2 regions of the Aureimonas sp. N4 genome follow, and region 2 is predicted to be linked to the other one. Evidence: predicted binding sites of a transcription regulator. Region 2 holds the regulator's gene; the other holds the start of a gene.
What was found. The regulator LexA, encoded in region 2, represses DNA repair genes until DNA is damaged. The targets are predictions, from matches to a motif close to TGTTCNNNNTGTGTTCNG.

Region 1 (15,558 bases), on a different contig from region 2:
GGCCTCGGCCTGTCCATGGTCTACGGAATCGTGAAGCAGTCCGGCGGCTTCATCTTCGTGGAGTCGCGACAGGGCGAAGGGACGGTGTTCCGCATCTTCCTGCCGCGTCACATTCCGGCGGAGATCGCCGCACCGCGGCCCGAGCAGTCGGGCGTGCAGGCGGCAGGCGCCAAGATGGACCTGTCGGGCACTGCGTCCATCCTGCTCGTCGAGGACGAAGACAATGTTCGCGCCGGAAACGTACGCGCTTTGAAGATGCGCGGATACGATGTCCACGAGGCGGCGAGCGGGCTGGAAGCGCTGGACGTGATGGAAGAACTGGACGGCAAGGTCGATCTCGTCGTGTCGGACGTCGTGATGCCGGAAATGGACGGGCCGACGCTGCTGCGCGAAATGCGCAAGGTTCGGCCCGATCTCAAGTTCATCTTCGTCTCAGGCTATGCCGAGGACGCCTTCGCCAAGAATCTGCCGGAGGGGGAAAAGTTCGGCTTCCTGCCGAAACCCTTCTCCCTCCGTGACTTGGCGGTCGCCGTTAAAGAGGCGCTCGAAGAGTGATCAGCGGATCGGACGCTTGGCGAGGCCGACCGCGACGCGAGCGGCCAGCCGAGCATTCGAGCGGACGAGGTCGATATTGGTCGCCAGCGACTTGCCCTCGCTGAGTTCAAAGATCTTTTGAAGCAGGAAGGGCGTCGTCGCCTTGCCGGTGACACCCTTCGCATCGGCATCCGCCAATGCCGCATCGATCCAGCCGCCGATGGTCGCGCTGTCGATTTCCAGCTCTTCGGGCAGAGGGTTGGCGATCAGCATACCGCCATGGATGTCGAGCCGTTCGCGAACGCGTTGGAATTCGGCGATCTCGTCGGCCGAATCCATCCGGATCGGCGTCGCGATGCCGGATCGGCGCGACCAGAAGGCGGGCAATTCGTCCACGCCGTATCCGACGACCGGAACACCCTTCGTTTCAAGAACTTCGAAGGTCTTCTTGAGATCGAGGATCGCCTTGGCTCCTGCCGACACGACGACGACGCGCGTCTGAGACAACTCGTCCAGATCGGCCGAAATGTCGAAGCTGGTCTCGGCGCCCTTGTGCACGCCACCGATGCCGCCCGTCGCGAAGACTTCGATACCCGCCAAACGCGCGGCGATCATCGTGGCGGCGACGGTGGTCGAGCCCGTGCGACCGGCCGCCACAGCATAGGCAAGGTCGGCGCGCGAGAGTTTCAAAGCGCCCTTGGTCTGCGCCAATGTCTCGAGCTGCGCGTCGGTCAGGCCGACATGCAATTTGCCGTCGATCACGGCGATCGTTGCCGGTTCGGCGCCTTCCTCGCGAATGATGGCTTCTACCTCACGCGCCATATCGAGGTTCTTCGGCCAAGGCATGCCGTGGGTGATGATGGTCGATTCCAGCGCCACGACGGCGCGGCCGAATTGTAGGGCCTCGGCGACGGAAGGAGAAAGATGGATCATGTCGTTCATGCGGATCGGTCCTGGTGGACGGGGGTGGGAGAGGGAAGCGCGGCCGCCAAGGAGCGGCATTGCGGCAAGGACTGGGGGGGAAGTTCGTGCGCGATATGAAGCGCCGAAGCACACATTCCAACGCGCGCGGCCTCGGTAAAGTTTGTGCCGGTGACCGATTCCAGAATGGTGATCGCCGCCAACGTATCGCCCGCGCCTGTCACGTCGCGAATGGCTGGGACTTGCGGGGGCGACTGAAGGACGAGACCGTCTTCATTCAGAATAGCCGCCGAGCGCGGGCCGTCCGTCACGACCGCCCGTCGTAGGCCAAGCTCGCGTAACGCCTGCGCGAGATGCTCGACCGGGCTGTCCTTCGGTCGGCCCGCGAGCGAGGCGGCTTCGGTACGGGACAGGAACAATGCCGTCAACCGGGGCAGACATGGCCGCAGGCGCAAAACCTTGGAGGGAGAAACCGCAATCGCGAAAATCGGCCCGTTCGTCTTGTGCTCGGCCAGATAGGCCAACGTTTCGCTTGGTAAATTGGCATCCACGACGCAGGCCTGCGCCGCGTTCAGGCGATGCCGCAAATGGGCGCGTTTCAGCGCTCGGGGCGTCAGGAGATCGTAGATGTCCATATCTGCGACGGCCGCGCGCAACTCGCCGGTATCATCCAGAATCGCGGTATAGCTGGCCGAGCGGCGATCCAGCCAGGATAGTGCGCCGTCCCCGATCCGCTCGGCTTCCAAGGCGATCTCGATGGACGCAGCGATCGGATCGCCGCCGCGGGCGCTCACGACATGCGGGGCGGCGCCTTGCCGGGCCAAAGCGCGAGCGACGTTGAAGCTCGCGCCACCGATGAATTCCCGGCACGAACCGGGGTTCGATGCCGCCGCTTGAAACGGCACGGATGACCGCGCCACGCGGTCGAGATGCGCCCCTCCGAACAGGACGACATCCAACCCGTCGATAGGGAGCTTCATGCCGCTTTCTCCGGGTGGATCATCGAGAACGCAAATGAGAACAAAAAGGGAATATCCCTTGAACGATGAGAACGAAAAGAGTACATACACGTCACAGCCAAGCGGATTGCACCCGGTTCGCCCACATGAAATAAGGTCTTGTTTTCATGGCCCAAAGCTCACTCCGTCTCGTTGAGGATACTTCGGTGGACAAGAACAAGGCGCTCGATGCAGCGCTTTCGCAGATCGAACGGGCCTTCGGCAAGGGCTCTATCATGCGTCTCGGGCAAACCGAGAAGCTCGACATCGAGACGGTTTCGACCGGATCCCTCGGCCTCGACATCGCGCTCGGGATCGGCGGCCTTCCGAAGGGACGCATTGTCGAAATCTATGGCCCGGAATCCTCGGGCAAGACGACCCTGGCGCTGCACACTGTGGCCGAAGCGCAGAAGGCCGGTGGCATCTGCGCGTTCGTGGACGCCGAACATGCGCTTGATCCCGTCTATGCCCGCAAGCTCGGCGTCGATCTCGACAATCTCCTGATCTCGCAGCCCGACACCGGCGAGCAGGCGCTGGAAATCGTGGACACGCTGGTTCGCTCCGGCGCGATCGATGTTCTCGTGGTCGATTCGGTGGCAGCGCTCACGCCTCGGGCCGAAATCGAAGGCGAGATGGGCGACTCGTTGCCGGGCATGCAGGCGCGCCTGATGAGCCAGGCGCTGCGCAAGCTCACCGGCTCGATCTCGCGCTCCAAGTGCATGGTCATCTTCATCAACCAGATCCGCATGAAGATCGGCGTCATGTTCGGCTCGCCCGAAACGACCACGGGCGGCAACGCACTGAAATTCTACGCCTCGGTTCGTCTCGACATTCGCCGGATCGGTTCCATCAAGGAGCGCGAAGAGGTGACGGGCAACCAGACGCGCGTGAAAGTGGTGAAGAACAAGCTGGCCCCGCCGTTCAAGCAGGTCGAGTTCGACATCATGTATGGCGAGGGCGTGTCCAAGATGGGCGAGCTCGTCGATCTGGGCGTCAAGTCCGGCATCGTCGAGAAGTCCGGCGCTTGGTTCTCGTATAATTCCCAGCGTCTCGGCCAAGGCCGCGAGAACGCCAAGGCGACCATGCGGGACAACCCGGCCTTGGCGGCGGAGGTCGAATCGGCCATCCGCCAGAACGCCGGCCTGATCGCGGAGAAGCTTCTGGATGCCGGCCCCTCCGAGGACGGCGACGACGACGGCGAAGCCTGATGAACAGAAAACGCCCGCCTCTCTGGCGGGCGTTTTCGTATGTGGGTGTCTCTTGGCTTCGCATGGCCGTTGCAAGCCCGACATAGACAGGGTTTTGCCTCGCCGCTAAAAGGCTTGCGCGGAGCGGTAACCATGCCCCGGCCGCGTTTTCCCAATTGAAGGTTTTTCCATGAGTGGCGTGAACGAGATCCGGTCGACCTTTCTTCAATATTTCGCGAAGAACGGGCATGAGCCGGTCGCCTCCTCGCCGCTCGTGCCGCGCAACGACCCCACCCTGATGTTCACGAACGCCGGCATGGTGCAGTTCAAGAACGTCTTCACCGGGTTGGAGAAGCGCGATTACACGCGGGCGACCACCGCGCAGAAGGTGGTGCGCGCCGGCGGCAAGCACAACGATCTCGACAATGTCGGCTACACCGCGCGGCATCACACCTTCTTCGAGATGCTCGGTAATTTCTCCTTCGGCGACTATTTCAAGGAAGAGGCGATCAGCCTCGCCTGGAACCTCGTCACCAAGGAATTTGCGCTCGACAAGAGCCGTCTGCTCGTCACCGTCTATTCCGAGGACGAAGAAGCCGCGCGGCTTTGGAAGAGCATCGCCGGTTTCTCCGACGACAAGATCATCCGCATCCCGACCTCGGACAATTTCTGGACCATGGGCGAGACAGGCCCTTGCGGCCCTTGCTCCGAGATCTTCTACGATCAAGGCGAGTCGGTCTGGGGCGGCCCTCCGGGTTCGGCCGAGGAAGATGGCGACCGGTTCCTGGAATTCTGGAACCTCGTCTTCATGCAGTTCGAGCAGGTTTCGCCGGGTGAGCGCGTGGCGCTCCCGCGTCCCTCGATCGATACGGGCATGGGGCTGGAGCGTATCGCCGCGATCTTGCAAGGCGTGACCTCGAACTACGAGATCGATCTGTTCCGCCGCCTAATCGCCGCCGTCGAGGAGGCGATCGGATCGCGGGCCGAAGGCGATGCCCTGGCCAGCCACCGCGTCATCGCGGACCATCTGCGCGCGACAGCCTTCCTGATCGCGGACGGTGTGCTGCCCTCCAACGAAGGGCGCGGCTACGTGCTCCGCCGCATCATGCGGCGCGCGATGCGTCACGCCAAGCTGCTCGGTGCGCGTGAGCCCGTTCTGTTCAAGCTTCTGCCGACGCTCGTGTCCGAAATGGGCCGCGCCTATCCTGAGCTTGTGCGCGCGGAAGCACTGATCTCCGAGACGCTGAAGCTGGAAGAAAAGCGATTTCTGACGACGTTGGATCGCGGCCTGATCCTCCTCAACGAGGCGTCGCAAGACCTCGCGCAGGGGGACAGCCTCGATGGCGAAGTCGCCTTCAAGCTCTACGACACCTATGGCTTTCCGCTCGACCTGACGCAGGACGCGCTTCGTGCACGGGGAGTCGGAGTCGATCTCTCCAGCTTCCAGTCGGCTATGGAACGTCAGAAGGCCGAAGCCCGCGCGAGCTGGGTCGGCTCCGGCGAGGCGGCGGCCGAGACGGTGTGGTTCGCCATTCGCGAGCGCGAAGGCGCGACGGAGTTTCTCGGCTACGACACGGAAGCGGCCGAAGCCGAAGTTCGCGCCATCGTGCGCGATGGCGCCGAGGTGGCGGAAGCGAAGGCCGGCGATGCGGCGGCCGTGGTGCTCAACCAGACGCCTTTCTATGGGGAGTCGGGCGGCCAGGTCGGCGATACCGGCGTGCTCAAAGGCGAGGGCTTGCGCTTCGAAGTGGAGGACACGCAGAAGGTCGCCAATGGCTTGTTCATCCATCGTGGCAAGGTCACGGAAGGGACGCTGAAGCGCGGCGCGGCTCTGGAGCTCGTGGTGGACCACGCTCGTCGTTCGAAGATTCGGTCCAACCATTCCGCGACCCATCTTCTGCACGAGGGTCTGCGCGAAGTTCTGGGAACGCATGTGGCCCAGAAGGGCTCGCAGGTCTCGCCCGATCGCCTGCGCTTCGACTTCTCCCATCCCAAGCCCTTGGACGCTCCCGAGCTGGCGCGTGTCGAGGAACTCGCCAATGCGGTCATTCTTCAGAACACATCCGTCGAAACCCGACTGATGGCCGTGGACGACGCGATCGCGCTCGGAGCCATGGCGCTGTTCGGCGAGAAGTATGGCGACGAGGTTCGTGTCGTTTCCATGGGCGAGCCCAAGGGCGAGAAGGCGGCCTATTCGATCGAGCTTTGCGGCGGAACGCATGTCCGCTCCACCGGCGACATCGGTCTGATCCATGTTCTGTCGGAGAGTGCTGTCGGCGCGGGCGTTCGCCGTGTCGAGGCGCTGACCGGAGCAGCGGCGCGGGACTATCTCCTGGAGCAGGACGCCCGTGTGAAGCGGATTGCCGCGACCCTCAAGGCCGCTCCGAGCGAGATCGTGGAGCGTGTCGAGGCTCTGGCGGAGGATCGCCGCCGCTTGGAGCGTGAGCTGACGGAAGCCAAGAAGAAGCTGGCTTTGGCCGGCGACGGGCAGGGCGCATCCTCTACTCCCAAGGAGATCGGTGGCGTGTCGTTTGTCGGGCGCGTTCTGGACGGCGTGGCGGCGAAAGACCTCAAGGGTCTGGTGGACGAGGTCAAGGCTGGCCTCGGCTCCGGGATCGTGGCCTTCGTGGGCGTGGCCGACGGGAAGGCCAGCGTCGTGATCGGCGTCACCGAGGATCTGACCTCCCGCTTCAGTGCCGTGGATCTGGTCCGGGCCGCCTCGGAAGCGATCGGCGGCAAGGGCGGCGGCGGTCGCCCGGACATGGCTCAGGCAGGCGGGCCGGATGCGGATCGCGCTCAGGACGCCGTGGCCGCCGTGGAAGCGAAGCTCGCATCCTAAGACTATTTTGGCCTTCCCGTCATTATCCGATGGAGCTTACGGGCAGGCTGTGGCCGTAGTCGATGCTAACCCAGACAGCGCTCGTTCGGGGAGGCAACACAGGTTGATTTAAAAAGGGGCGGCTTCATGGGCCGCCCCTTTTTCCATTCCGCCACCGCCCCATCGCGGACCGACGGCCGCAAGAAGTGATTCCGCGCCACTTTGATCCGCAGGCTGGCGCAGGTCGCCGCCTGACTCCGCAGCGGGCGACCCGAGGGAAACCTAACTTTCTGTCCACCTCTTCCGAACTCCGTTGAAGGCGATCACGGTCGCGTTATCGTCCAGCTGGCGGATCATTCATTGGGAATGGGAGGTCAGAACGATGTCCGTTATCAGTTCAGCCGTCAGCGACCTGAAATCCTTGAACGCGTCGCAACGTCATACCTTGCTCGCGTCCTATCTCGGTTGGACGCTCGATGCGTTCGACTTCTTCCTACTGGTCTTCGTCCTCAATGCGATCGCGCAGGAGTTTCGCGTGGGGCTCGAAGCGGTGTCCTACACGCTCTTTCTGACGCTCGCCGCCCGTCCCGTCGGGGCGCTGATTTTCGGCCTCGCGGCGGATCGCTTCGGGCGGCGACCGATCATGATGACCAATATTCTGATCTACTCCGTTCTGGCTTTCGCTTCGGCCTTTTCGCCGAGCCTCACTGTTCTCATCGTCTTGCGGACGCTCTACGGTGTCGCGATGGGCGGTGAGTGGGGAATCGGCTCGTCACTGGTGATGGAAAGCGTGCCTGAGCGTGCGCGAGGTGTCGTGTCGGGTATCCTTCAGGCGGGCTACCCATCGGGGTACCTGATCGCCTCGCTGGTTTATCTGATTGCCTTCCCGCTGGTCGGATGGCGCGGCCTGTTTATGATCGGCATCCTGCCCGCGCTGCTGATCCTCTACATCCGGCGGACGGTGAAGGAGTCCCCTGCGTTCGAGGGGCGGAGGGCCGCTCGTCCTCTGTCTTTGACGCAGGCGTTGAAGGGAAATATCGGCCTGCTGATCTGGGCGGTTCTCTTGATGACCGCGTTCAACTTCTTCAGCCATGGCACGCAGGACGTTTATCCGACCTTCCTGGAGAAGCAGCTCGGCTACTCCAGCACCGTCACCGGAACGATTGCGATCATCTACAATATCGGAGCGATTCTCGGCGGCGTCTGTTTTGGCGCTTGGTCGCAAACGCTCGGCCGTCGGCGTGCCATCGTCGTGGCCGCCCTTCTGGCGATCCCGGCAGCAGGGCTTTGGACTTACGCTCCGAACGCGCCGCTGTTGGCCCTCGGAGCCTTCCTGGTTCAGTTCTGCGTGCAGGGGGCCTGGGGCGTCGTCCCGGCGCATCTCAACGAGATTTCGCCGCCGGATGTGCGAGGCACTTTCCCTGGAACGGCCTATCAGATCGGCAATCTTCTGGCCTCGGGCAATGCGACGATCCAGATCTCGCTCGCCGAGCATTGGGGCGGGAACTATGCGCTTGCGCTTCTCTCGACCATTCTGGTCGTCGCGGTGGCCGTCGCACTTCTCGCCGGCTTCGGCGTCGAGCGGCGCACCGCAGATCTGACAGCCGGCGCGCAGGGCGCGCCGGCTGAATAGAGCTTGAGATCAGGCCGAGGCCATCGCCTTCTTGAGGTTCTCGTCGATCTTGTCGAGGAAGCCGGTCGTGGAGAGCCACGGCTGGTCCGGCCCGATCAGGAGGGCAAGATCCTTTGTCATGTGACCGGCCTCGACGGTATCGATGCAGACCTTCTCGAGCGTGTCGGCAAAGCGCTTCAGCTCGGCATTGTCGTCGAGCTTGGCGCGGTGCGCCAGACCACGGGTCCAGGCGAAGATCGACGCGATCGAGTTGGTCGAGGTCTCCTGACCCTTCTGGTGCTGGCGGTAGTGGCGCGTCACGGTGCCGTGCGCGGCTTCCGCCTCGACCGTCTTGCCGTCCGGCGTCATCAGAACCGAGGTCATGAGGCCAAGCGAGCCGAAGCCCTGGGCCACGATGTCGGACTGCACGTCGCCGTCATAGTTCTTACAGGCCCAGACATAGCCGCCCGACCACTTGAGCGCCGAGGCGACCATGTCGTCGATCAGGCGGTGCTCATAGGTGAGCTTGCGGCTGTCGAACTCGGCTTTGAACTCGGCGTCGAACACCTCTTGGAAGATATCCTTGAAGCGGCCATCGTAGGCCTTCAGGATCGTGTTCTTGGTCGACAGGTAGACCGGATAGCCGCGCAGGAGGCCGTAGTTGAACGAGGCGCGGGCGAACTCGCGGATCGAGTCGTCGAGATTGTACATGGCCATCGCGACACCGGCGGAGGGCGCCTGATAGACCTCGTGCTCAATCACTTCGCCATCTTCGCCGACGAACTTGATCGAGAGCGTGCCCTTGCCGGGGAACTTGAAATCGGTCGCGCGGTACTGGTCGCCGAAGGCATGGCGGCCGACGATGATCGGCTGCGTCCAGCCCGGAACGAGGCGCGGCACGTTCTTCATGATGATCGGCTCGCGGAAGATCACACCGCCGAGGATGTTGCGGATCGTGCCGTTGGGCGACTTCCACATCTTCTTGAGCTTGAACTCTTCGACGCGCTGCTCGTCCGGCGTGATCGTCGCGCACTTGACGCCGACGCCATGCTTCTTGATCGCGTTGGCGGAATCGACCGTGACCTGATCGTTGGTCGCGTCGCGGTTCTCGACCGAAAGGTCGTAATACTCGAGGTCGATGTCGAGATAGGGGTGGATCAGCTTGTCCTTGATCGCCTGCCAGATGATCCGGGTCATCTCGTCGCCGTCCAGCTCCACGACCGGATTTTGGACCTTGATCTTCGCCATATGCTGCTTTCCCCAGATGGCCCCGGCCAGGCGGCCGGAGTGGTGTTGGACAGAGGGCGGGAGTGCCCCCGGCGTGATGGGGCGGCTATAACACCGGCGTCGAGCCCCGCAAAGCCGTCCGCGAGGCTGACGAAGGCTTTGCGCGGGGCGCAAGCCGCGCTAATGGCAGGCAAAGCTAACGAATTGAACGAAAGGGTTCGCCTTGGCCGGCACGAACCGCACCGACGAGAACCTGACCGAGGGACCCGCGATCATTCTGGTGGAGCCTCAGCTCGGCGAGAATATCGGCATGGTGGCGCGGGCCATGGCGAATTTCGGTCTTGCGGACCTGCGGCTGGTCAATCCGCGCGATGGCTGGCCGAACGAGAGGGCGCGAGCGAGCGCCTCGCGCGCCGACCATGTGATCGACGCCGTGAAGCTGTTCGATACGGTCGAGGCGGCGGCGGCGGATCTCACTTATCTCCTGGCCACCACGGCCCGACCTCGCGACTCCGTCAAGACGGTGCGGGGGCCAGACAGCGCGGCAGGCGAGCTGCGCGCGCGCATCGGTTCGGGACAGAAGGCCGGCATCCTGTTCGGGCGCGAACGCTTCGGCCTTTCGAACGAGGAGGTCGATCTGGCCGACGAGATCGTGACCTTCCCGGTCAATCCGGCCTTTGCCTCGCTCAATATCGCGCAGGCCGTCCTGCTGATGAGCTACGAATGGATGAAGTCCGGGTTGGACGAGAACGCCGCGCCGCGTTTCTCGGCGCCCGAGATCGCCCCGGCTGAGAAGGACAATCTCTATCGCTTCTTCGATCATCTGGAAGGCTCGCTCGACGCCGCCGGCTATTTCTTTCCGCCGGCCAAGCGCGAGGTGATGGTGCACAATCTTCGCATCATGCTGACGCGCGCGGGTTTCAGCGGACCCGAACTCAGCACGCTTCACGGCGTTCTGCGCTCGCTCGATCGCAAGGTCTCGAAATCGGCCGGAGAAGGCGAGTGAGCGAGGGGCCGGTTCTCCTGTTCGATTCCGGGCTCGGCGGGCTGACGGTTCTTCGCGAAGCGCGCGTGCTCATACCCGAGCGTCGCTTTCTTTATGTCGCCGACAACGCGGCCTTTCCCTATGGCAATTGGGAAGAGGAGGCGCTGCGCGAGCGAATCGTCACGCTGTTCGGGCGCTTGATCGAAGAGCACCGGCCCTCGATCTGCATGATCCCGTGCAACACCGCATCGACCCTGGTGCTGGGAGACCTGCGGGCGGCCTATCCCGGCATGAGCTTTGTCGGCACCGTGCCGGCCATCAAGCCGGCAGCCGAGCGCACGCGCTCGGGGCTCGTCAGCGTTCTGGCAACGCCGGGTACGGTCAGGCGCCAATACACGCGGGATCTCATCACCCAATGGGCTTCGAAATGCGAGGTCCATCTGGTGGGCAGCGTCCACCTCGCCGCGCTGGCCGAAGATTATCTACGCCACGGCTTCGTGGACGAGAATGCCGTTCAGGCCGAAACCGCGCCATGCTTTATCGAGCGCGACGGGCGGCGGACGGACATCGTGGTTCTCGCCTGCACGCATTATCCGTTCCTGGCCAACCGAATGCGCAAGACGGCGCCCTGGCCGGTGGACTGGCTGGACCCGGCCGAAGCAATCGCGCGGCGTGCGCTTTCGCTTCTGCCGTCACAAAGCGGCGAGGCGCCGGACGGCCCCGACCGCGCGATCTTTACGGCAGGCGAGCCGGACGCGGCCACGCGCGCTCTCATTCGCGGGTTCGGCTTGCGGGCCTGAGCAGCTCGAGGACGGATGTATCAGCTCTTTTGCAGCGTGACGTTCGACGTCGTGCGGCTCTGGCCGTCGACCCGATCCGTTACGGTTAGCGTGAAGGCCCCGTTGCCGCTGTTGCGAATGGTCATGACGGCATTGCGATCGCCATGCACCGGCTGAGGATAGACGAGATCGAGGGTCAGCGTATCGCCACGCAGGCGCCCGTTTCGCAACTGGGCCGGACCACGGCTTGACCCCGTATAGGTACCCGAAAAGCGGCCCGTCGACGGGTCGTAGCGGATATCGGCCCCGATCTCACGGCGCACGATAATGGCGGCCCGGCAGGTCCCGTCCATCCGCAAACGGTTGGCGCTGGCTGTTGCGCCCGTCAGAGAGCACGACACGCGGCGAGGGGAGGAATCCTGCTCGCGCTGCACCGTGCCACCGCCGGCAAAGCTCCCGTTGAACCGCTGGAAATAGCCTGCGTCGGCCTGAGCCGGGGAGATGAGCCCGAAGAGGAGAAGCGCCGCGATCGGCCGAGAGGTGCCGCTCTTGATCATGATCCCTATCCTGTTTCCGGAGGCCTAGGAGGAGGCCCGTCTTAAGGGGTTGAGACGGGAACGAACGGAGTGGGTGATCGTTCAACGGACATTGAGGCACGAACGAGTTTTCCATGGACCTGATCAAGATCATCTTCGCCATCCTGCTTCCCCCGCTCGGGGTCTTCATGGAAGTTGGCCTCGGCAAACACTTCTGGATCAACATCATCTTGACGCTGCTCGGCTATATTCCCGGCATCGTCCACGCTGTCTGGGTGATCGCCCGTAAGTAAGCCACGTCATTGTCTTGACGGTTTGTGACAGATCCATTATGGGGCTCGTATCAGCGGATCGAAAGGTCCGCTGTTTCTTTACGTGTCCCGTGGGTTGATCGCGTTTGTCGCGGCATCCCTGTCAGCTCGCCGCAGGGTGAGCAAAGGAGGGCGCGTTTCCTCGGCTGGCGGAATGGTCCGCTGGCTCTCCTTTTGGGAAATGCGATGTCTAAGCGCGAAGCGTCTAAGTACAAAATCGATCGCCGCATGGGCGAGAACATCTGGGGCCGTCCGAAGTCCCCGGTGAACCGCCGCCAGTACGGCCCGGGCCAGCATGGCCAGCGCCGCAAGGGCAAGATGTCTGACTTCGGCACGCAGCTGCGCGCCAAGCAGAAGCTCAAGGGCTACTACGGCGATCTGTCCGAGAAGCAGTTCCGCAAGATCTACGAAGAGGCCGCCCGTCGTCGCGGCGACACTTCGGAGAACCTGATCGGCCTGCTCGAGTCGCGCCTCGATGCGATCGTCTACCGTGCGAAGTTCGTTCCCACGATCTTCGCCGCTCGTCAGTTCGTGAACCATGGCCATGTCACCGTCAACGGCGTGCGTACGAACATCGGTTCGTACCGCTGCAAGCAGGGCGACGTGATCGAGGTTCGTCAGAAGTCGAAGCAGCTGACCGTGCTCATCGAAGCCACGCAGCTCGCCGAGCGTGACGTGCCGGACTACCTCGAAGTCGATCACAGCAAGATGGTCGCGACGCTGCAGCGCGTTCCGGGCCTGCACGATGTTCCGTATCCGGTGATCATGGAACCGAACCTCGTCGTCGAGTTCTACTCGCGCTGATCGGTCGTCCATCGACGCACCTTTTCGAAAGGCCGCCATCGGGCGGCCTTTTGTTTTTATGGCTTGGTTGTTACAGCCTGCCGTGAAGGAGCAAGCGACATGCTGGACGAGGTCAGGCCAAGCGAGGCGGGCGCGGGTGAGGCGGAGTTCGAACCGGGCGAGGGCGCGCATCCGCTGTTTCGCGACTCTCCCGATTCGGTCAGTTTCAAGAAGCTGCGCAAGCGGCTCCTGCGGCAAGTTCGCGAAACGCTTCAGACCTATGCGATGGTCCGGCCCGGTGCGCGCTGGCTGGTTGGTCTGTCCGGCGGCAAGGATTCCTACACGCTGCTGGCGCTGCTGGTCGATCTTCAATGGCGCGGGTTGCTGCCGGTCGATCTGCTGGCCTGCAATCTCGATCAGGGCCAACCGAACTTTCCCCAGCACATCCTGCCCGATTTCCTGATGCGCCATGGCGTCCCGCACCGCATCGAATATCGCGACACCTATTCGATCGTGAAGGAAAAGGTGCCCGAGGGCGCCACGACCTGCGCGCTCTGTTCGCGACTGCGGCGCGGCAACCTGTATCGGATCGCCCGCGAGGAGGGCTGCGAGGCGCTGGTTCTCGGGCATCACCTCGACGACAGCATCGAGACCTTCTTCCTCAACATGCTGCATGGCGGCAAGCTTTCGGCGATGCCGGCCAAGCTCCTGAACGACGAGGGCGATCTCACCGTTCTGCGCCCTCTCATCCGTTCCTCGGAAGAGGATATCGCGCGCTTTGCCGAAGCGATGCGCTTCCCGATCATTCCCTGCGACCTTTGTGGGAGTCAGGAAGGTCTTCAACGCAGCGCGCTCAAGACCTTTCTCGCCGATCTCGATCGGCGCTTTCCCGGCCGCAAGGAAACGATCGGGCGCTCGCTGTCGAGCGTGAAGCCGAGCCATCTGCTCGACCCCGCCTTGTTCGACTTCGCCAATCTGCATCCACAAAGGGACGAGACGCCGTGACCCTGCCTATCGACGAACTGGCCCAGATTCTGCGAAACGCCGCCAAGGCCGAAATCATGCCCCGCTTTCGCAGGCTGGGGGATGGAGACATCCGGGAAAAGACGTCGGCCGTCGATCTCGTGACCGAGGCAGACGAGGCGGCGGAACGCTTCATCAAGCGTGAGTGCGCTGTCCTGATGCCGAGCGCACTTTTCGTCGGAGAGGAAGGCGTGGCGGCTGATCCGGCCCTGCTGTCGCGGATCGCGGACGCCGATCTTTCCATCATCGTGGACCCGATCGACGGCACCGCGAATTTTGCGGCGGGCGCGCCTTTGTTCGGCGTCATGGCGGCGGTCGTCTCGAAAGGCGAGACGGTCGCGGGCTTGATCTACGATCCGCTGGGCGATGACTGGATGTTGGCCGAAAAGGGGTCGGGAGCCTATCTCGTGCGCACTGACGGCGAGCGGGTTCGGCTGCGGGCTGCGGCTCCTGCACCGGTGGCGGACATGATCGGCGTCGCATCGTCTTCAATGCTACCGAAGGATCAGCGCCGCGCGTTGCTGACCCGGCTCGCGGAAACCCGCATCCTCGCGAACTACCGCACCGCTGCGCATGAATATCGTCTCACGGCGTCCGGCGCGCTGCATTATCAGTTCTACGTCAAGCTCATGCCCTGGGACCATCTGGCCGGCTCGCTACTCCTGGAGGAGGCCGGCGGCTACGTCCGCAAATGGGATGGCTCGCCTTACCGTCCAACCGACGTCAATGGCGGCCTTCTTACCGCGCCGGACGCGGAGAGCTGGCGCGAGTTGCGACAGCTCATCGGCAGCGATATCGCTTGAAGGATAAGGCCGGTTCAGTGAACCGGCCTTTTTTCATTCTGCGGCCGCGTGAGAATGCGTGACGAGCGGATCCTCTCGGCTGGGCGCGCGATCTCTTGCGAAGAGCTTGCCGTTTTCCGCGATCAACGCGCAAAGAAGAGCCCCGATCGAAAGGACGACATAGCCGCTCAGGAGGGGAATGAGCGTTCCGTCATAAAGGTAGCCGATCGTTGCCCCAAGCACGCCGCCGCCGAAGGTCTGCATGAAGCCCAAAACGGAGGAGGCTGTTCCTGCGACATGCCCCAGAGGCTCCATCGCCAGAGCGTTGAAGTTCGTGCCGATGAAACCGAACAAGCAAAGCGTCGCGATAATCCCGACCAGGAAGACCGGGAAGGGCGGCACGCCGCCCGACAGCAGCGCGATCGTCAGATGCAGGATGTTGAAGGCGAGGAACAGACAGAGCGCACCGTGCGACAGACGTCGCATTCCGAAGCGCACCACGAGGCGCGAGTTAGTGAAGGACGCGACCGCCATGAAGATCGCACCGGCCGAGAAGTAAAGCGTGAAAGCCGGCCCCAGCGCGTAGATCGTCCCATAGACCTGCTCAGCCTGGTTGATAAAGGCGAAGAGAACACCAAAGGTGAGGGCGGTCGAAAGCGTATAGGCGAAGGCGCGCCGGTTGGTCACGACCAGCCTGAAGGCGCCTGTCACGCGGCTCATCGTTAGCGGAATGCGATCTTCGGGATGCAGGGTCTCCGGCATTCGGAAATAGGTCCAGACCGCCACGAAAGCGCCGAACGCGGAGATGGCCAGAAAGATCTCGTGCCAATCGCCAAACAGAAGGATCAACTGGCCGAGATTGGGGGCGATGACCGGGATGACCATGAAGATCATCATGACGAGCGACATGACGCTGGCCATGCGCGCGCCGCCGAAACAATCCCGGACAACCGACACCGCGATGACGCGGGTCGCCGCCGCGCCAATGCCTTGGATCGCGCGTAGGGCCAGCAGGATTCCGAAAGTCGGGGCGAACACGGCCGCGATCGAAGCCGCCACATA
Region 2 (15,558 bases):
AACTCGTCGAGAAGCCCCTGGCTGATCTTGTAGGCGCCTTGATATTCCGCGACTTCCTCACCTAGGAGGAAAACGGTCTCGTCGCGGCGCATTTCTTCTGCCATGGCCTCGCGTAGCGCTTCGCGCACCGTCTTGGTTTCCATGGTCGCTCCGGCCGGAACTTCTTCCGCGAAGTCGCCATCGGCGTCTTCGGCCGTGGGGTGCGACAGGCTCTGGGCCGGAACGGCAGCCGGCTTCGACTTCTCGGCGTCGGTCGCCTCGGGCTTGGCTTCCTGCGGAGCGCTGGCAGCGGCCGGGGCCGAAGCCTTGCCGATATCGGCGGCGCTTTCGCCTTCACCCAGCAGGATCGCGATCGGCGCATTCACCTTCACGCCTTCCGTGCCGGCGGCGACGAGGATCTTACCGATTGTCCCCTCGTCCACGGCCTCGACTTCCATCGTGGCCTTGTCGGTTTCGATCTCGGCGATCACGTCGCCCGGAGAGACGCTATCGCCCTCCTGCTTGACCCACTTCGAGAGAGTGCCCTCTTCCATGGTCGGCGAAAGGGCGGGCATCAGGATTTCGGTCGGCATGGCGCCCTCTTACTTCGCGGCCTGCGGAATTTCGTCGGCGTAAATATCGGTCCAGAGTTCCGACACATCGGGCTCGGGATCGTTCTGTGCGAAATCCGCCGCGTCCGCCACGATGTCGCGAACGTCCTTATCGATCGCCTTCAGCTCATCTTCGCTCGCATTGTGCGCTTCCAGAAGACGCTGGCGAACCTGCTCGATCGGATCGCGCTCGGCGCGCATCTTCTGAACTTCATCGCGCGTGCGATACTTCGCGGGGTCCGACATCGAATGGCCGCGATAGCGATAGGTCAGCATTTCGAGAATGATCGGACCCTTGCCCGAACGGCAATGCTCCATGGCGAGATCCGCTGCGGCCTTGACCGCGCGCACGTCCATGCCATCCACCTGGATGCCCGGAATCTTGAACGAAATGCCGCGATGAGCAAAGTTCGTTTCGGCCGACGCGCGATTGACCGACGTGCCCATCGCGTAACGATTGTTCTCGATGATGTAGATCACCGGCAGCTTCCACAGCGAGGCCATGTTGAAGCTCTCGTAGACCTGCCCCTGATTGGCAGCGCCATCGCCGAAATAGGTGATGGAGACGGAGTCGTTGCCGCGATAGCGGTTGGCGAAGGCGAGACCTGTTCCCAGAGACACCTGCGCGCCGACGATGCCATGGCCGCCGTAGAAATGCTTCTCCTTCGAGAACATGTGCATGGAGCCGCCCTTGCCCTTCGAGTAGCCGGAACGGCGACCCGTAAGCTCGGCCATGACGCCGCGCGATTCCATGCCCGTGGCCAACATATGGCCATGATCGCGGTAACCGGTGATGACCTGATCACCCTCTTTCATCGACATCTGCATGCCGATGACCACGGCCTCCTGGCCGATGTAAAGGTGACAGAAGCCGCCGATGAGACCCATGCCGTAAAGCTGGCCGGCCTTTTCTTCGAAGCGACGGATCAGGAGCATGTCCCGATAGGCGCGAAGGTCGTCTTCGCGCGAAAAGTCCAAGGGGGCCGGAGGCTCGAAACTTTCGAGCGTCTTGACGATTTCGGCAGAGGACTGTGCGTCCATTTCGGCCACGTCGACTGAGGCGGCCTTCTGCTTACCGGTTGCCATTCGTGATTCCTCGTCCTCGACGCCCGCAGGAGCGGACCGATCGCGCGCAGTATAGCGATGCGCCCTATCGGAGCAAGAGACCGAACCAACTTAACTCGAATAAGATTAAATGCTGCAATGCAGCAGATATTAACGCGAAGAGGGTTAACTCTTCCAGCGTTCGAGAATCGTAATCTCGTCTTCGTTGGACATGTTCAACGAACGGCGTGCCCGCTCGTCGATCATATCGCGTTCTAACGTTCCGTCACTCAGAAGTTTCACGCGCTGTTCCAGGGCTTTGCGCGAGTGGACGAGATCGTCATAGATCTTCGTCTTTGCCGCCAATTCTCCCTGCATTTCCTGCCCCGCCTCCAATCCATAGCGACCGGTCTGAGACTGCATCGCGAAATAGGCGAGGCACGGCAGTGTGATCGCCGGGACGATGAGCGGTGTGAACCAGGACTTGCGTTTTTGCTTCGTGCGCATGAGCTTCTCCTCTTTCGAGGATAGCCAGTATGAGCTTAAGGCGGTGTTAAGGCTGACAAAGCCTTTCCCTCACGTATCGGCGTGCTCTGAACGTTTGATATGAAAAAGGCCCGCCATCGGAGGCGGGCCTTTCTATCGATTGAGCGATGTGCGCGAAACTCAGCCGCGCGTACGCAGAATGCTGCGGCCGGCATAGATTGCCTGATCGCCCAGTTCTTCCTCAATGCGCAGGAGCTGGTTGTACTTGGCGAGCCGATCGGAGCGAGCGAGCGAGCCGGTCTTGATCTGACCGCAGTTCGTCGCAACTGCGAGATCCGCGATGGTCGAGTCTTCGGTTTCCCCGGAGCGGTGCGACATCACGGCCGTATAACCGGCACGATGCGCCACATTGACGGCATCCAGGGTTTCGCTGAGCGTGCCGATCTGATTGACCTTCACGAGAATCGAGTTGGCGACGCCCTTCTCGATGCCCTCACGCAGACGAGTCGAATTGGTGACGAACAGATCGTCGCCGACCAGCTGCACCTTATTGCCGATGCGATCGGTCAGGCTTTTCCATCCGGCCCAATCGTCCTCGGCCATGCCGTCTTCGATCGAGATGATCGGGTAAGCGGCAGCCAGCTCGGCGAGGTAGGCCGCCATCTCGTCAGCCGAGAGCTTGCGCTTCTCGCCTTCGAGATCGTAGACGCCACCCTTGAAGAACTCGGTCGAAGCGCAATCAAGCGCCAAGAAGACGTCCTCACCCGGACGATAGCCTGCCTTCTCGATCGAACGGACGACGAAATCGAGACCATCCTTCGCCGATGCCAGATTGGGGGCGAAGCCACCTTCGTCACCGACATTGGTATTGTGGCCAGCGTCTTTCAGCGCCTTCTTCAGCGTGTGAAAGATTTCAGCGCCCATGCGCAAGCCTTCGCGGAAGCTTTCCGCGCCGACCGGCATGATCATGAATTCTTGGAAGTCGATCGGGTTGTCGGCATGGGCGCCGCCATTGATGATGTTCATCATTGGCACCGGCAGGACGCTGGCGCTCGCGCCGCCGACATAGCGATACAGAGGAAGACCAGCGGACTCGGCGGCAGCCTTCGCGACCGCCAGCGAAACACCCAGAATGGCGTTAGCGCCCAGGCGGCTCTTGTTGGCCGTGCCATCGAGTGAGCGCATGACGGAATCGATGCGAATCTGGTTCTCGGCCTCGAAGCCGACCAAGGCTTCGAGCAGATCGTTGTTCACGGCTTGAACTGCCTGCTGAACGCCCTTGCCGCCATAACGGTCGTCACCATCGCGAAGCTCCACGGCTTCGTGCGCGCCCGTGGAGGCACCGGAGGGAACCGCAGCGCGCCCCATGGAGCCGTCTTCCAGCACCACATCGACCTCGACGGTCGGGTTGCCCCGGCTGTCCAGAATTTCCCGTGCGATGATATCGATAATCGCCGTCATGCTCGTTCCCTCATTCGACTGGGGCTGGGGTCGGCGCCTTGTAGGCTGGATTGGCCCTGGGACGCCAGAGACAGTTCAAAAGGCTTTGGCCGCTGCGTCGAGCGCCTTCAGGCGGCGTAGCAGTTCCGGCATGTCATCGAGACGAACCATGTTCGGGCCGTCTGACGGCGCGGAATCCGGGTCTTCGTGGGTTTCGATGAAAAGACCGGAGACGCCCACCGCAACGGCGGCTTTGGCCAGGGTTTCCACGAACTGGCGCTCGCCTCCCGATGAGCCGCCCTGCCCGCCCGGCTGCTGCACCGAATGCGTCGCGTCGAACACCACGGGCGCACCGATCTCGGCCATGATCGGCAGGGCACGGAAATCGGACACCAGCGTGTTGTAGCCGAAGGACGCGCCGCGCTCGGTCAAAAGAATATTCGGGTTGCCGCTTTCGAGAACCTTGGCAGCAACATTGCGCATGTCCCACGGCGCCAGAAACTGACCTTTCTTGATATTCACAATGCGACCCGTGCGGGCTGCGGCGATCAGAAGGTCCGTCTGGCGGCAGAGGAAAGCTGGGATTTGCAGAACGTCGCAGACTTCCCCAGCCACAGCGCACTGTTCTTCCGTGTGCACGTCGGTGAGAACTGGAATATCGAAGGTCCGTTGGACCTCATCGAACACCGGCAGCGCGCCGCTGAGCCCGATGCCACGACGCCCGGACAAGCTGGTTCGATTGGCTTTGTCGAAGCTGGCCTTGAAGACATAGCCGATCCCGAGATCTGCCGTAATGCGCTTCATGCGCTCCGCGATCATCATGGCGTGATCGCGGCTTTCCATCTGGCAAGGGCCAGCGATCAGGGCGAAGGGTCGATCCTGGGCGAAGGTGACGCCGCGAAGATTGACGGAAGCATGGGGGCTGATCATCGCGGCATCGGTCTTTCTAGCAGGCTCAAACGAGGCGGGAGCGTTCCACCGCTGCGCCGATGAACGAGGCGAAAAGCGGGTGCGGCTCGAACGGGCGGGATTTCAGTTCGGGATGATACTGGACACCGATGAACCACGGGTGATTCGGGAGCTCGACGGTTTCCGGCAGGAGACCATCCGGTGACATGCCGGCGAAGCGAAGACCGGCCTCCTCCAGCCGAGCCCGATAGGTCCGATTCACCTCATAGCGGTGACGATGACGCTCCTCGGCAAGCGTGTCGCCGTAGATTTGCGCAATGCGCGAATCTGGCGCGAAGCAGGCTTTGTAGGCGCCGAGACGCATCGTCCCACCGAGATCACCCTCGACGGCCCGCTGCTCGAGTTCGTTGCCCTTCATCCATTCGGTCATGATGCCGACGACGGGTTCGTTCGTCGGGCCGAACTCCGTCGAGGCCGCGTCTTCGATCCCAGCCAGGGATCGAGCGGCCTCGATCACCGCCATCTGCATACCGAAGCAGATGCCGAAGTAAGGCACATTGTGCTCGCGGGCGAACTTGGCGGCGAGGATCTTGCCCTCCGATCCGCGCTCGCCAAAACCACCTGGCACGAGAATACCGCTGACCCGCTCGAGGTACGGCGTCGGGTCTTCCTTTTCGAAAACCTCCGACTCGATCCAATCGAGCTTGACGCGAACCTTGTTGGCGATGCCGCCATGCTGCAAGGCTTCGATCAGCGACTTATAGGCATCCTTCAGGCCGGTATATTTGCCGACCACGGCGATCGTCACCTCGCCCTCGGGATGGGCGATGCCTTCGACAACCTGATGCCAGCGGTCGAGCTTAGGCTTCGGTGCTGGGTCGATGCCGAAAGCAGCAAGCACCTCGGTGTCGAGGCCTTCCTGGTGGTAGGCGATGGGCACATCGTAGATGGTGGCGACGTCGAGTGCCTGAATCACCGCGCTTTCGCGCACATTGCAGAACAGGCTCATCTTGCGCCGCTCTTCGCGCGGGATAGGCCGATCGGCGCGCACGAGCAAAATGTCTGGCTGGATGCCGATGGAGCGAAGCTCCTTGACCGAATGCTGCGTCGGCTTGGTCTTCAACTCGCCGGCTGTCGGAATATACGGCATCAAGGTCAGATGCACGTAGACCGCGCCGCCTCGAGGCAGATCGTTGCCGAGCTGACGGATGGCTTCCATGAAGGGCATGGCTTCGATATCGCCAGCCGTTCCGCCAATCTCGCAGAGAACGAAATCGTAGTCTTCGTTGCCTTCGACCACAAAGGCCTTGATGGCATCGGTTACATGCGGGATCACCTGCACCGTCGCGCCGAGAAAGTCTCCGCGACGTTCCTTGGCGATCAGTTCCTGATAGATTCGACCGGTGGTGACATTGTCCATCCGGTTCGCCGAGCGACCTGTGAAGCGCTCGTAGTGACCAAGGTCCAGATCCGTTTCCGCGCCGTCGTCGGTCACGAAGACCTCGCCGTGCTGCGTCGGACTCATCGTGCCCGGATCGACATTTAGGTAGGGGTCGAGCTTGCGAAGGCGCACGCGATAGCCGCGTGCTTGCAGAAGTGCGCCGAGGGCTGCCGAAGCAATGCCCTTTCCCAAAGAGGAAACCACGCCGCCGGTGATGAAGATATATCGCGCCATGGGCCTTCCCGATACGCTTTCGATGAGGATTCGGCCAGTCGAAAAATTGGCCTGAAACGAAATGGGGCGCCGAAGCGCCCCAACGATTTGATTGAGCGAGCGAGCTTACTGAGCCGGCGCGTTGGAGGTGCCGCCCGAAGCCGCGCCGTCTGTGGCGACCGGAGACGGAGCCTCGACCGGCGGAACGGTAGGCTGGGAGCTTGCATTCGGGGCCTGCGGCGCCGGATTGGCCGGAATTTGCTGGACAGGCGCCGAGCCTGCGCCTGTCGGCACGCCACCGCTATTCTGCGGAACGGCTGCAGGCGTTGCCGCTGGTGAGGTCGATCCCGCAGCCGAGCCTCCGGTGGGGACGCCCGAGTTGCTGTTGTTGGTCTGATCCGGAAGGCCGCCCAGCTGATCTAGAAGCGAGCCATTTGCCGCGGGTGCAGCGCCGGGCGCCGTCTGGCCGGCCGGCACGCGGTTCAGAATATCCAGCGGATCACTTCCGTAGCGAGCCATGATGGCGAGCGCCATGGATGTGATGAAAAACAGTGTCGCCAGGATGGCCGTGGTGCGCGTCAGCATGTTGGCGGCACCGCGTGCCGTCATCAAGCCGCCGCCACCGCCGCCCATTCCGAGCGCGCCGCCTTCGGAGCGTTGAAGAAGAACGACCACCACGAGCGCGAGGACGATCAAGAGATGAATGACGATCAAGACAGTCTGCATGGGCTTCGCGCAATCGTTCAGGAGTTGGGCGCCTTCTATAGGACGCCCCCATATATTCCAACCCTATTCCGCAACGCCTATCGGCAGTTGCGGGCCGCCTCGCAGATGGCAAGAAAATCCTGCGCTTTCAAGCTGGCACCACCCACAAGCGCCCCATCCACATCTTCGACGGACAGAAGCGATGCCGCGTTGGTGGGCTGAACCGAGCCGCCATAGAGAAGTCGCAGGCTGGTTCCGATCTCCTGGCCGAACCGCTCCACCAAGCGACGACGCAGATGCGAGTGGACCTCTGCGACATCTCCGGCCGATGCGGTCTTGCCGGTCCCGATCGCCCAGATCGGCTCGTAGGCAATGATGGTGTTCTCGGCGGTGACGTCGTCATGAAGCGAATTTTCGAGCTGGCGCTCAAGGACGCTCAGCGCTTCTCCCGCTTCGCGTTCCTCCAGCGTTTCGCCAATACAGACAATGGCGACCAGCCCCGCGCGGTGCGCGGCCTCCAACTTGCTTCGAACGGTCGCGCAGCATTCGCTATGATCGACACGGCGTTCCGAATGGCCGACGATCACATGCGACGCACCGGCGTCGCGCAGCATCTCGGCCGAGATGTCGCCAGTATGAGCACCCTTTTCCTTGGCATGACAATTTTGCGCGCCGACCAGAAGATCGGAATGGGCTGCGTCTCGAACGGTTCGCAGGAGCGTTGCCGGCGGACACACCAGAATATCGACCTCCCCCACGGTGGCGCTGCAGCCTTCGGAAATCTTCCGGACTTCTTCGAGCTGGCTCGACAAGCCATTCATCTTCCAGTTTCCCGCGATCAAAATCTTGCGAGCCAAGTTGTTCTCCTCCCGTCTCATTGTGAATTTTCTCCATCCCATTTCGACAGCTATCGGCCGAGATCGGGAAAATCAAACCGGCGCTTCGGCAGGATCGACTTTTCTTCTCCGTTCGGAATGCCTATTCGGGACATCGATGAGACTAGGAAGATCGGGAGTTCGCAGCGAATGCTGAACCAGATGCGTCGCGGTGCCTCGGGTTGGGTCGCCAAACTTTTGCTGGGTGGCCTCGCCTTCAGCTTCGTGGTGTGGGGTATCGCGGATGGGCTGCGGTCCCACGGCTCGGGTTCGACCGTTCTGCAAGCCGGTGACATCCGGGTTTCGGTGGCGGAATACCAGCAGGCCTATCAGCAGGGGCTCAATCGCCTCGCACAGCAGCTGCAGCGTCGCCCGACGTCCGAACAAGCCGAAATGTTCGGCGTGGACCAGACCGTTCTGGCGCAATTGCGAGCCGGCGCGTTGGTCGATCTAAAAGCCGAGCATGATGGCATCGCCGTTTCCGATGAGGGATTGATCACGCTGGTTCAGCGCGAGAAAGCCTTTCAAGACGCAAGCGGCCGCTTTTCGCGTGACACCATGCGGGCGGTGTTGGCAAATGCCGGTCTCAGCGAAGCAGCTTATCTCACGGATCTCAGGCGCTCGGCGGTGCGAGGGCAATTGCTCGGTGCCGTGGCGGACGACGTCGTGATCCCCAACGCCTTTGTCGATGCCTTGGGGATCTACAATGGAGAGCGGCGCACCGTTCAATATGCGGTTCTCCAGCCCCAGCCCGCTGACAGCATGTCCGATCCATCGGACGATGATCTCAGCACCTATTACACCGAGCATCAGGACACGTATCGCGCGCCCGAATATCGAGGGTTCTCCTATGTGGCTCTGACGCCGGCCACCATGGCCGAGACGGACAAGGTCACGGACGAGGAGATCGCGCGCTACTACAAGGCCAACCGCGCCCAGTTCACGACGCCCGAGCGCCGCGCCGTTCAGCAGGTCGTTTTCCCGGACCGCGCAACTGCCGACGCCGCCGCGCAAGCCATCGCATCCGGCCGTTCCCTAGCCGATGCCGCCAAGCAGGCAGGGCGCGAAGTGGCCGATCTCGGAACGATCGGTCGTGCGGCTCTTGGGAACGCGACGCTCGCGGATGCCGCCTTCGGCGCTCAGGTGGGTGTCCCGACCGGGGTCGTGGAGGGTCCGTTCGGACCCGTGATTCTGAACGTCACTGCGGTCGAGCCGGAGGTCGTGCGTCCGCTGGATGATGTCAGAGCGGACATCCGCCAGAGTCTCGCCCGCGATGCGACCAATGCGCGTATCACAAGCGCCTACAACACGATGTCGGATGCCCTGCAAAGTGGGGCTCCGCTCGCTGAGGCCGCCGAACAGGCGGGCTTGAAGGTGGTGTCGGTGCCGCCCGTATCGCGGGAAGGGGTGAGGCAGGACGGCACGAAGCTCGACACGATCCCTGGCTCCCAGCAAGTCTTGGGTGCTGTCTTCACGGGTGACGAAGGCAACGATATTCCGCCGGTCAATTTCGATGGAAACAGCTACGTTTTCCTGGCACCAGGCGAAGTCATCCCTTCGCGGGAGCGTCCGCTGGATGAAGTTCGCGCCCGCGTAACAGCGGACTGGAAGCAGGACGAGGCGGTCCAGATGGCGGTCGATCGCGGCCAGTCTCTGGCCGAGCGTGTTCGCAAGGGCCAGTCCTTCGGCGACATGGCGGAAGTCGAGGGACTGTCTCTTCAGACGGCCTCGGCCGTGACGCGGCAGTCCGCCCTGCCCGTTCTGGGCGAAGCGGGGATGCGCGCAGCCTTCTCCGGGCCGCAAGGGTTCGTTGCCTCCACACCTGCGAAGGATTCCGGGCAAGTTCTGGTTCTCCAGGTGTCCGAAGTGGCGCCGCCGGCTGACCCCGCGGCCTCCGTCGCGCAGACCACGAAGACCGGATTGAGCCAAGCGCTTCGGGGCGATCTCGAACAGAGCTACATCGTCTCGCTCCAGAGCGGGGTAGATGTGACCTATAATCAAGCCGTGATTCAGCAGGCGAAGGCGAGCGTTCGATGAGCGCAGGAATGAAGCCGCTTCTGACCAAGGTCGCAGCCGGTGAGGCGCTCAACCGGGCGGAAGCGCGGGAGGCCTTCTCGATCCTGATGTCGGGAGAAGCGACGCCCTCGCAGATCGGTGGGTTCCTAATGGCGCTGCGGGTGCGTGGCGAGGTCGTGGACGAGATCGCCGGCGCGGTGGACGTCATGCGTGCCAACATGCTCCCGGTGGAGGCCCCTGGCGATGCGATCGACATCGTGGGGACGGGCGGCGATCACGCGGGAACCTACAATGTCTCGACCTGCGCGGCCTTCGTCGTTGCAGGTTGCGGCCTGACGGTCGCCAAGCATGGCAACCGGGCGCTGTCCTCCAGGTCGGGTTCGGCGGATGTGCTGGCGGCGCTGGGTGTCAATGTCGATCTCTCTCCGGATCAGATCGGAGAGGTCATTTCCACCGCCGGCTTAGGCTTCATGTTCGCGCCCACGCATCATGCGGCTATGCGCTTTGTGGGCCCCAGCCGCGTGGAACTCGGAACCCGCACGATCTTCAACCTGCTCGGTCCTTTGGCGAATCCGGCCGGCGTCAAAAGGCTCCTGTTGGGGGTCTATTCCCGTGAATGGGTTCGCCCCCTTGCGGAGGCCTTGAACGCGTTGGGGGCCGAGAAAGCCTGGGTCGTCCACGGGGAGGGTCTGGATGAGATGACGGTTTGCGGTCGCACGCATGTCGCCAGTTTGGAACATGGCTCGATCCGCGAATGGGAACTGACGCCCGAAGACGCGGGGCTCGCGCTCCATCCCACCTCGGACCTCATCGGCGGCGATGCGGCACATAATGCCGAAGCGCTTCGCCGTGTTCTGGCCAACGAGCCCAGCGCCTATCGGGACATCGTGCTGCTCAATGCTGCCGGTGCTCTGGTCGTCGCCGATAAGGCGTCAAGTCTGGACCAGGGGGTCGCAATGGCGAAAGCCTCACTCGCCGAAGGGCGAGCGGCTGAAGCGCTGGCCCGGCTCGTGACAACCTCACAAGAGATCGGGAGAAGACCGTCGTGACCGACATTCTCAAAAGGATCGAAACCTACAAGCGCGAAGAGATCGCTGACGCGAAGCGCGTGATGTCCCTGTCCGCTCTTGAAAGCGTCATTCGTGACCTGCCGCCGACTCGGGGCTTTGCCGATGCGCTGCGGCGCAAGCATTCGCTCGGTCAGTTCGCGCTGATCGCGGAAGTGAAAAAGGCGAGCCCCTCCAAAGGGCTCATCCGACCTGATTTCGAGCCGGTATCGATCGCGCAGGCGTATGAGCGCGCGGGCGCCGCGTGTCTCAGTGTTTTGACCGACGCTCCGTCCTTTCAAGGTGCCCCAGAATATCTGACGGCGGCACGAGGTGCGACCGCCCTGCCCGCGCTTCGCAAGGACTTTCTGTTCGATACCTATCAGGTGGCGCAGGCTCGCGCCTGGGGAGCGGACGCTATTCTGATCATTCTCGCTGCCGTGGACGATGCGCTGGCCAACGAACTGGAGTGCGCCGCGATCGAACTCGGTCTCGATGTGTTGCTGGAAGTGCATGACGAGACGGAGGCCGAACGGGCGCTCAAGCTCCGATCGTCGCTGTTTGGCGTCAACAATCGCAATCTGCGGACCTTCGAAACCGATATCGGGACGAGCGAGCGACTGGCGCGCATCGTTCCCGCTGACCGGATCGTCGTCGGTGAAAGCGCGATCAATGGTCATGAGGACTGCGTTCGGCTGGCCGCGTCCGGCATTCGGACCTTCCTCGTGGGCGAGAGCCTGATGCGGCACGACGATGTCGAGGCGGCGACGCGCAGGTTGCTGTTTGGCGGAGATTCTCATAGCGCATGAGCGAACCATCCCTGACGCATCTCGCCGCCGATGGCTCCGCCCATATGGTGGATGTCGGCGAGAAGGCCGAAACGATCCGAACGGCTCGCGCCGAAGGGCTCGTGCTGATGAAGGCCGAAACGCTCGATCTGATTCGAGAAGGCAGCCTCAAGAAGGGCGATGTCACGGCGATCGCGCGTATCGCCGGAATCATGGGCGCGAAGAAGACCCATGATCTGATCCCTCTCTGCCATCCCCTGATGTTGGAGAAGGTGTCGGTCGAACTGGAGTTCGAACCGGCTCTTCCCGGCATTCGCGTCACCGCGACTTGCCGCGTGAGTGGCAAGACCGGAATCGAGATGGAGGCGTTGACAGCCGTTTCGGTGGCTTGCCTCACGATCTACGATATGGCGAAGGCGGTGGATCGCAGCATGACCATCAGCGCTATCCGGTTGTTGGAAAAAGCCGGCGGCCGATCGGGTGCGTGGAGCGCCGAGTGAGCCTCCTTCCAGTCGAAGAGGCTTTGGCGAGGTTGCTGACGGACGCCGAACCCGTTCGGCGTATCGAGCAGGTCGGGCTCGACGCTCTGGCCGGTCGGCGTCTGGCGGGCGATCTCGTGGCTCGGCTGACGCAACCGGCCTTCGATGCCTCCGCCATGGATGGATACGCCGTTCGTGCCGACGATCTGCGCTCTGCGGCAACGGAACTTCGCGTTATTGGCGAAGCGGCTGCCGGCGCAGCCTTCGAGGGGACGGTCTCGGCAAATCAGGCCGTACGGATCTTTACCGGTGCTCCTGTACCCGCAGGGGCAGATGCCGTCGTAATCCAGGAAAACACAGAACGTCCCGACCCTTCGACTGTCATCGTGCTGGAGCCTGTGCAGCCGGGACGCCATATCCGCCCTGCCGGCAATGACTTCCAAGCAGGTAAGCCCGTTCTAGCGGATGGGGTCGTTTTGCGCCCTGCTTCCATCGCTCTCGCGGCAAGCGCCGGATACGATTTTGTGCCCGTTCGCGCTCGCCCCCGGATCGCGATCGTCATGACGGGCAGCGAACTGGTCTGGCCCGGCACGCGCCCTGGTCCCTCGCAGATCGTCGCGTCAAACGGTTTCGGTATCGCGGCCATCGTGGACGCGGCGGGTGGCGACGCCATCTCCTATGGCATCGTCCCCGACGATCGAGCGGCCTTGCGACAGGTTTTCGAGAATGCCAGAGCCGAGGGAATCGACGTTTTCGTGACCATCGGCGGAGCTTCGGTCGGTGATCATGATCTTGTTGCGCCGGTCCTGCGGGAGTGCGGTGTCGAACTGGATTTCTGGAAGGTCGCCATGCGACCGGGAAAACCCCTGATGGCAGGTCGCCATGAGGGGATGCGATTCCTGGGCCTGCCCGGCAACCCGGCGTCGAGCCTCGTAACGGCGGAATTGTTTCTCCGGCCGCTCGTGGAACGTCTCGCCGGGCGCCCGTCTCGCGTCCGATACGAAACCGGAACACTCGGTGCGGCCGTTTTCGAGAATGACCATCGGGCGGACTTCATGCGCGCAACGATCCAACAAGACGACGACGGACGAACGGTCCTCATGCCGCTTGCTCGGCAGGACTCCTCGCTTCTGAGTGTCTTCGCGACCGCCGATGCCCTTTTGGTTCGTCCCCCTCATGCCGCCGCCGCCCAGCCGGGAGAAACCTGCGAGTTCGTTCGATTGACGTGATGGAGTTCCTTGCAGAACACAAACAGAACAGATAGGGTTTGTTCAGGTTTTGTTTTGTCCGGATTCGCGCGATGTTGACCCGCAAGCAGCATGAATTGCTTCTTTTCATTCATGACCGTTTGCAATCGGTCGGAATTCCTCCCTCCTTCGACGAGATGAAGGAGGCCCTGGATCTGAAATCCAAATCGGGAATCCATCGTCTCATCACCGCCTTGGAGGAACGGGGCTTTATCCGGCGTCTCCCCAATCGGGCTCGGGCTTTGGAAGTCCTGCGCCTGCCGGACTCCCTGAGTGGCAAGGATTCGAACGGCGGTTTGGCGGTACCGACGGCGTCGGAAGCGTCGATCTCGCGGCAAGTGATCCCTCTTCCGAAGCGTGCCGGAATCGAGCCGGTCCTGGCGAGAGCGGAACCGGCCAATGATTCGATGCCCGTACCGGTCATGGGACGCATTGCTGCAGGCGTTCCCATTTCTGCGATCCAACAAAACAGCCGGTCCATCGCCCTCCCGGTCGAGATGTTCGGCTCCGGTGAACACTACGCCTTGGACGTCAAAGGCGATTCGATGGTCGATGCGGGCATTCTGGACGGAGACACGGTTCTGATCCAGCGTTCTGAGACGGCGACAGCGGGCGAGATCGTCGTGGCTCTGATCGACGACGAAGAGGCGACGCTCAAGCGCTTTCGTCGGCGAGGCTCCGTCGTGGAATTGGAAGCCGCCAATCCTGCCTATGAGACGCGTGTTTTGGAAGCGGGCCGGGTCAAGGTTCAAGGGCGTCTTGTCGGGCTCATTCGGCGCTATCACTAGAACGATGAGGTAACCCGACCTGCCCGGGTTCGGAGCGCTGGTTTCGCCTTTCGCTTTCCGGCCATGGGGCCGATCGATGCACGTTCCATTCGTTGAAGGGCCGAGCGATCGAGGGTTGAAGGGTCCATTGCGCTCCGTTTGCGGAGGGAAGCAAAAGAGCGCCGGTCTGCCGGAGAGTGCGAAGCGTGACGAGCTTCGCGCCGGAACGGCACGACGTCATGCGGGGCGCTCGCGCCATCACGGCGATGTCGGCACTGTCGCAAAGCTCTCCCATACGTTCCAGTTTGTCGCTCCATGCGATGCGGAGGCCTGACCGCGATGTCGCGCGGCAGATATCGCCTGAACATTCGAACTGCTTCCGAGGGGTACGAGACGGTGGCAATCGAAGTTGAAATGCGCGTTGCCATTGATCGTGGATGAAGCGATTGGGCCGCTTGCGCAGATCAATGGTCGATCCATCCTGGCCGATCACCGCGATATCCCGAGCATCCTCCGCAATCAGAAGCTCGGGTCGATTGGTCGGTGGGATCAACACCCAGCCGAGCGTCAATGGCAAAACGAAGAGCCAGCGCATCGCGCTCTGGCAAAACGACAGGACGAGCAAAGCCATAGTGAGGCTGAGAAGGCTTGCGAGGCCGATCTGGCCCACGGCGTAGTCCGGTAATTCTTCAGCCAGGCCTTTCGCCAGCCAGAATACGACGTCCAGCCCCCAACCGATGGGATGCAGCGCCATGCTTTCCCAACCAAAGGGCATCAGGCAGACCGAAGCCAGAGCGAGCGGCATGATCCAGAACGAAAAGATCGGCGTCGCCAGAACATTGGCCACGAGGCCGAATGGAGCGGCTCGCTGAAAATGATAGACCGCATAGGGTGCGGTCGCCGCACCCGCGATCAGGGATGACAGAAACGCGCCGAGAAGCAAAAGCGCGAGTGTTCGAAAGCGAGCGTGATCGCTTGCCTTACCGTCGGACTGGTTCGACCAGCGAGAGTATGCGCCGTATGCACCCACGAGAGCGGCGGTTGCTGCGAAAGACATTTGAAATGTAGCGGTCATTAGGGCGTGCGGAGAGATCAGCATCACCGCCATCGCTGCCATACCGACGTTGCGGATTGTCAGTGCAGGCCGATCCACCAGAACCGCGCCCAGCATGATGGCGATCATGATGAAGGAGCGTTCGGTGGCGGCATTGTCCCCGGCCAATAGGAAGTAGAAGCCGGTGACCCCCAAGGCCAGGACCGCGCCGATCTTCCTCGTCTGCCATCGAAGGGCGATGGCCGGAAAAGCGGCAGCCGCGCCTCGCACAACGACCATGGTCATGCCCGCGACCAGTGCCATGTGGAACCCGGAAATCGAGAGGACATGGGCAAGACCCGTCGCACGGAGCGCGTCTTCGACGTCCTTGGGGATGCCGGCCCGTTCGCCATTGATCAAGGCCGCCGCGACGGCTCCCCGTTCGTCTGGCAACACGGCGCGGATGCGTTCGCCGATCG

Region 1: the regulator LexA is predicted to act here: its motif matches at 2,472-2,489, upstream of recA (recombinase RecA).

Annotation. Positions count from the first base shown of each region.
Region 1 covers NZ_BBWS01000055.1:73,368-88,925, forward strand. The annotation lists gene cckA (cell cycle histidine kinase CckA) at 1-555, shown strand, start outside; gene AUL28_RS18830 (pseudouridine-5'-phosphate glycosidase) at 556-1,476, opposite strand; gene AUL28_RS18835 (PfkB family carbohydrate kinase) at 1,473-2,435, opposite strand; gene recA (recombinase RecA) at 2,582-3,661, shown strand; gene alaS (alanine--tRNA ligase) at 3,831-6,479, shown strand; gene AUL28_RS18850 (MFS transporter) at 6,841-8,091, shown strand; gene AUL28_RS18855 (NADP-dependent isocitrate dehydrogenase) at 8,101-9,318, opposite strand; gene AUL28_RS18860 (RNA methyltransferase) at 9,521-10,303, shown strand; gene murI (glutamate racemase) at 10,300-11,082, shown strand; gene AUL28_RS18870 (hypothetical protein) at 11,103-11,618, opposite strand; gene AUL28_RS22300 (YqaE/Pmp3 family membrane protein) at 11,732-11,890, shown strand; gene rpsD (30S ribosomal protein S4) at 12,095-12,712, shown strand; gene ttcA (tRNA 2-thiocytidine(32) synthetase TtcA) at 12,812-13,696, shown strand; gene AUL28_RS18885 (inositol monophosphatase family protein) at 13,693-14,517, shown strand; gene AUL28_RS18890 (multidrug effflux MFS transporter) at 14,551-15,558, opposite strand, start outside.
Region 2 covers NZ_BBWS01000042.1:85,726-101,283, reverse strand. The annotation lists gene AUL28_RS13080 (pyruvate dehydrogenase complex E1 component subunit beta) at 1-572, opposite strand, end outside; gene pdhA (pyruvate dehydrogenase (acetyl-transferring) E1 component subunit alpha) at 582-1,631, opposite strand; gene AUL28_RS13070 (FtsB family cell division protein) at 1,821-2,141, opposite strand; gene eno (phosphopyruvate hydratase) at 2,301-3,581, opposite strand; gene kdsA (3-deoxy-8-phosphooctulonate synthase) at 3,657-4,490, opposite strand; gene AUL28_RS13055 (CTP synthase) at 4,516-6,144, opposite strand; gene secG (preprotein translocase subunit SecG) at 6,250-6,849, opposite strand; gene tpiA (triose-phosphate isomerase) at 6,927-7,706, opposite strand; gene AUL28_RS13040 (SurA N-terminal domain-containing protein) at 7,854-9,740, shown strand; gene trpD (anthranilate phosphoribosyltransferase) at 9,737-10,768, shown strand; gene trpC (indole-3-glycerol phosphate synthase TrpC) at 10,765-11,574, shown strand; gene moaC (cyclic pyranopterin monophosphate synthase MoaC) at 11,571-12,053, shown strand; gene AUL28_RS13020 (molybdopterin molybdotransferase MoeA) at 12,050-13,261, shown strand; gene lexA (transcriptional repressor LexA) at 13,333-14,067, shown strand; gene AUL28_RS13010 (ComEC/Rec2 family competence protein) at 14,048-15,558, opposite strand, start outside.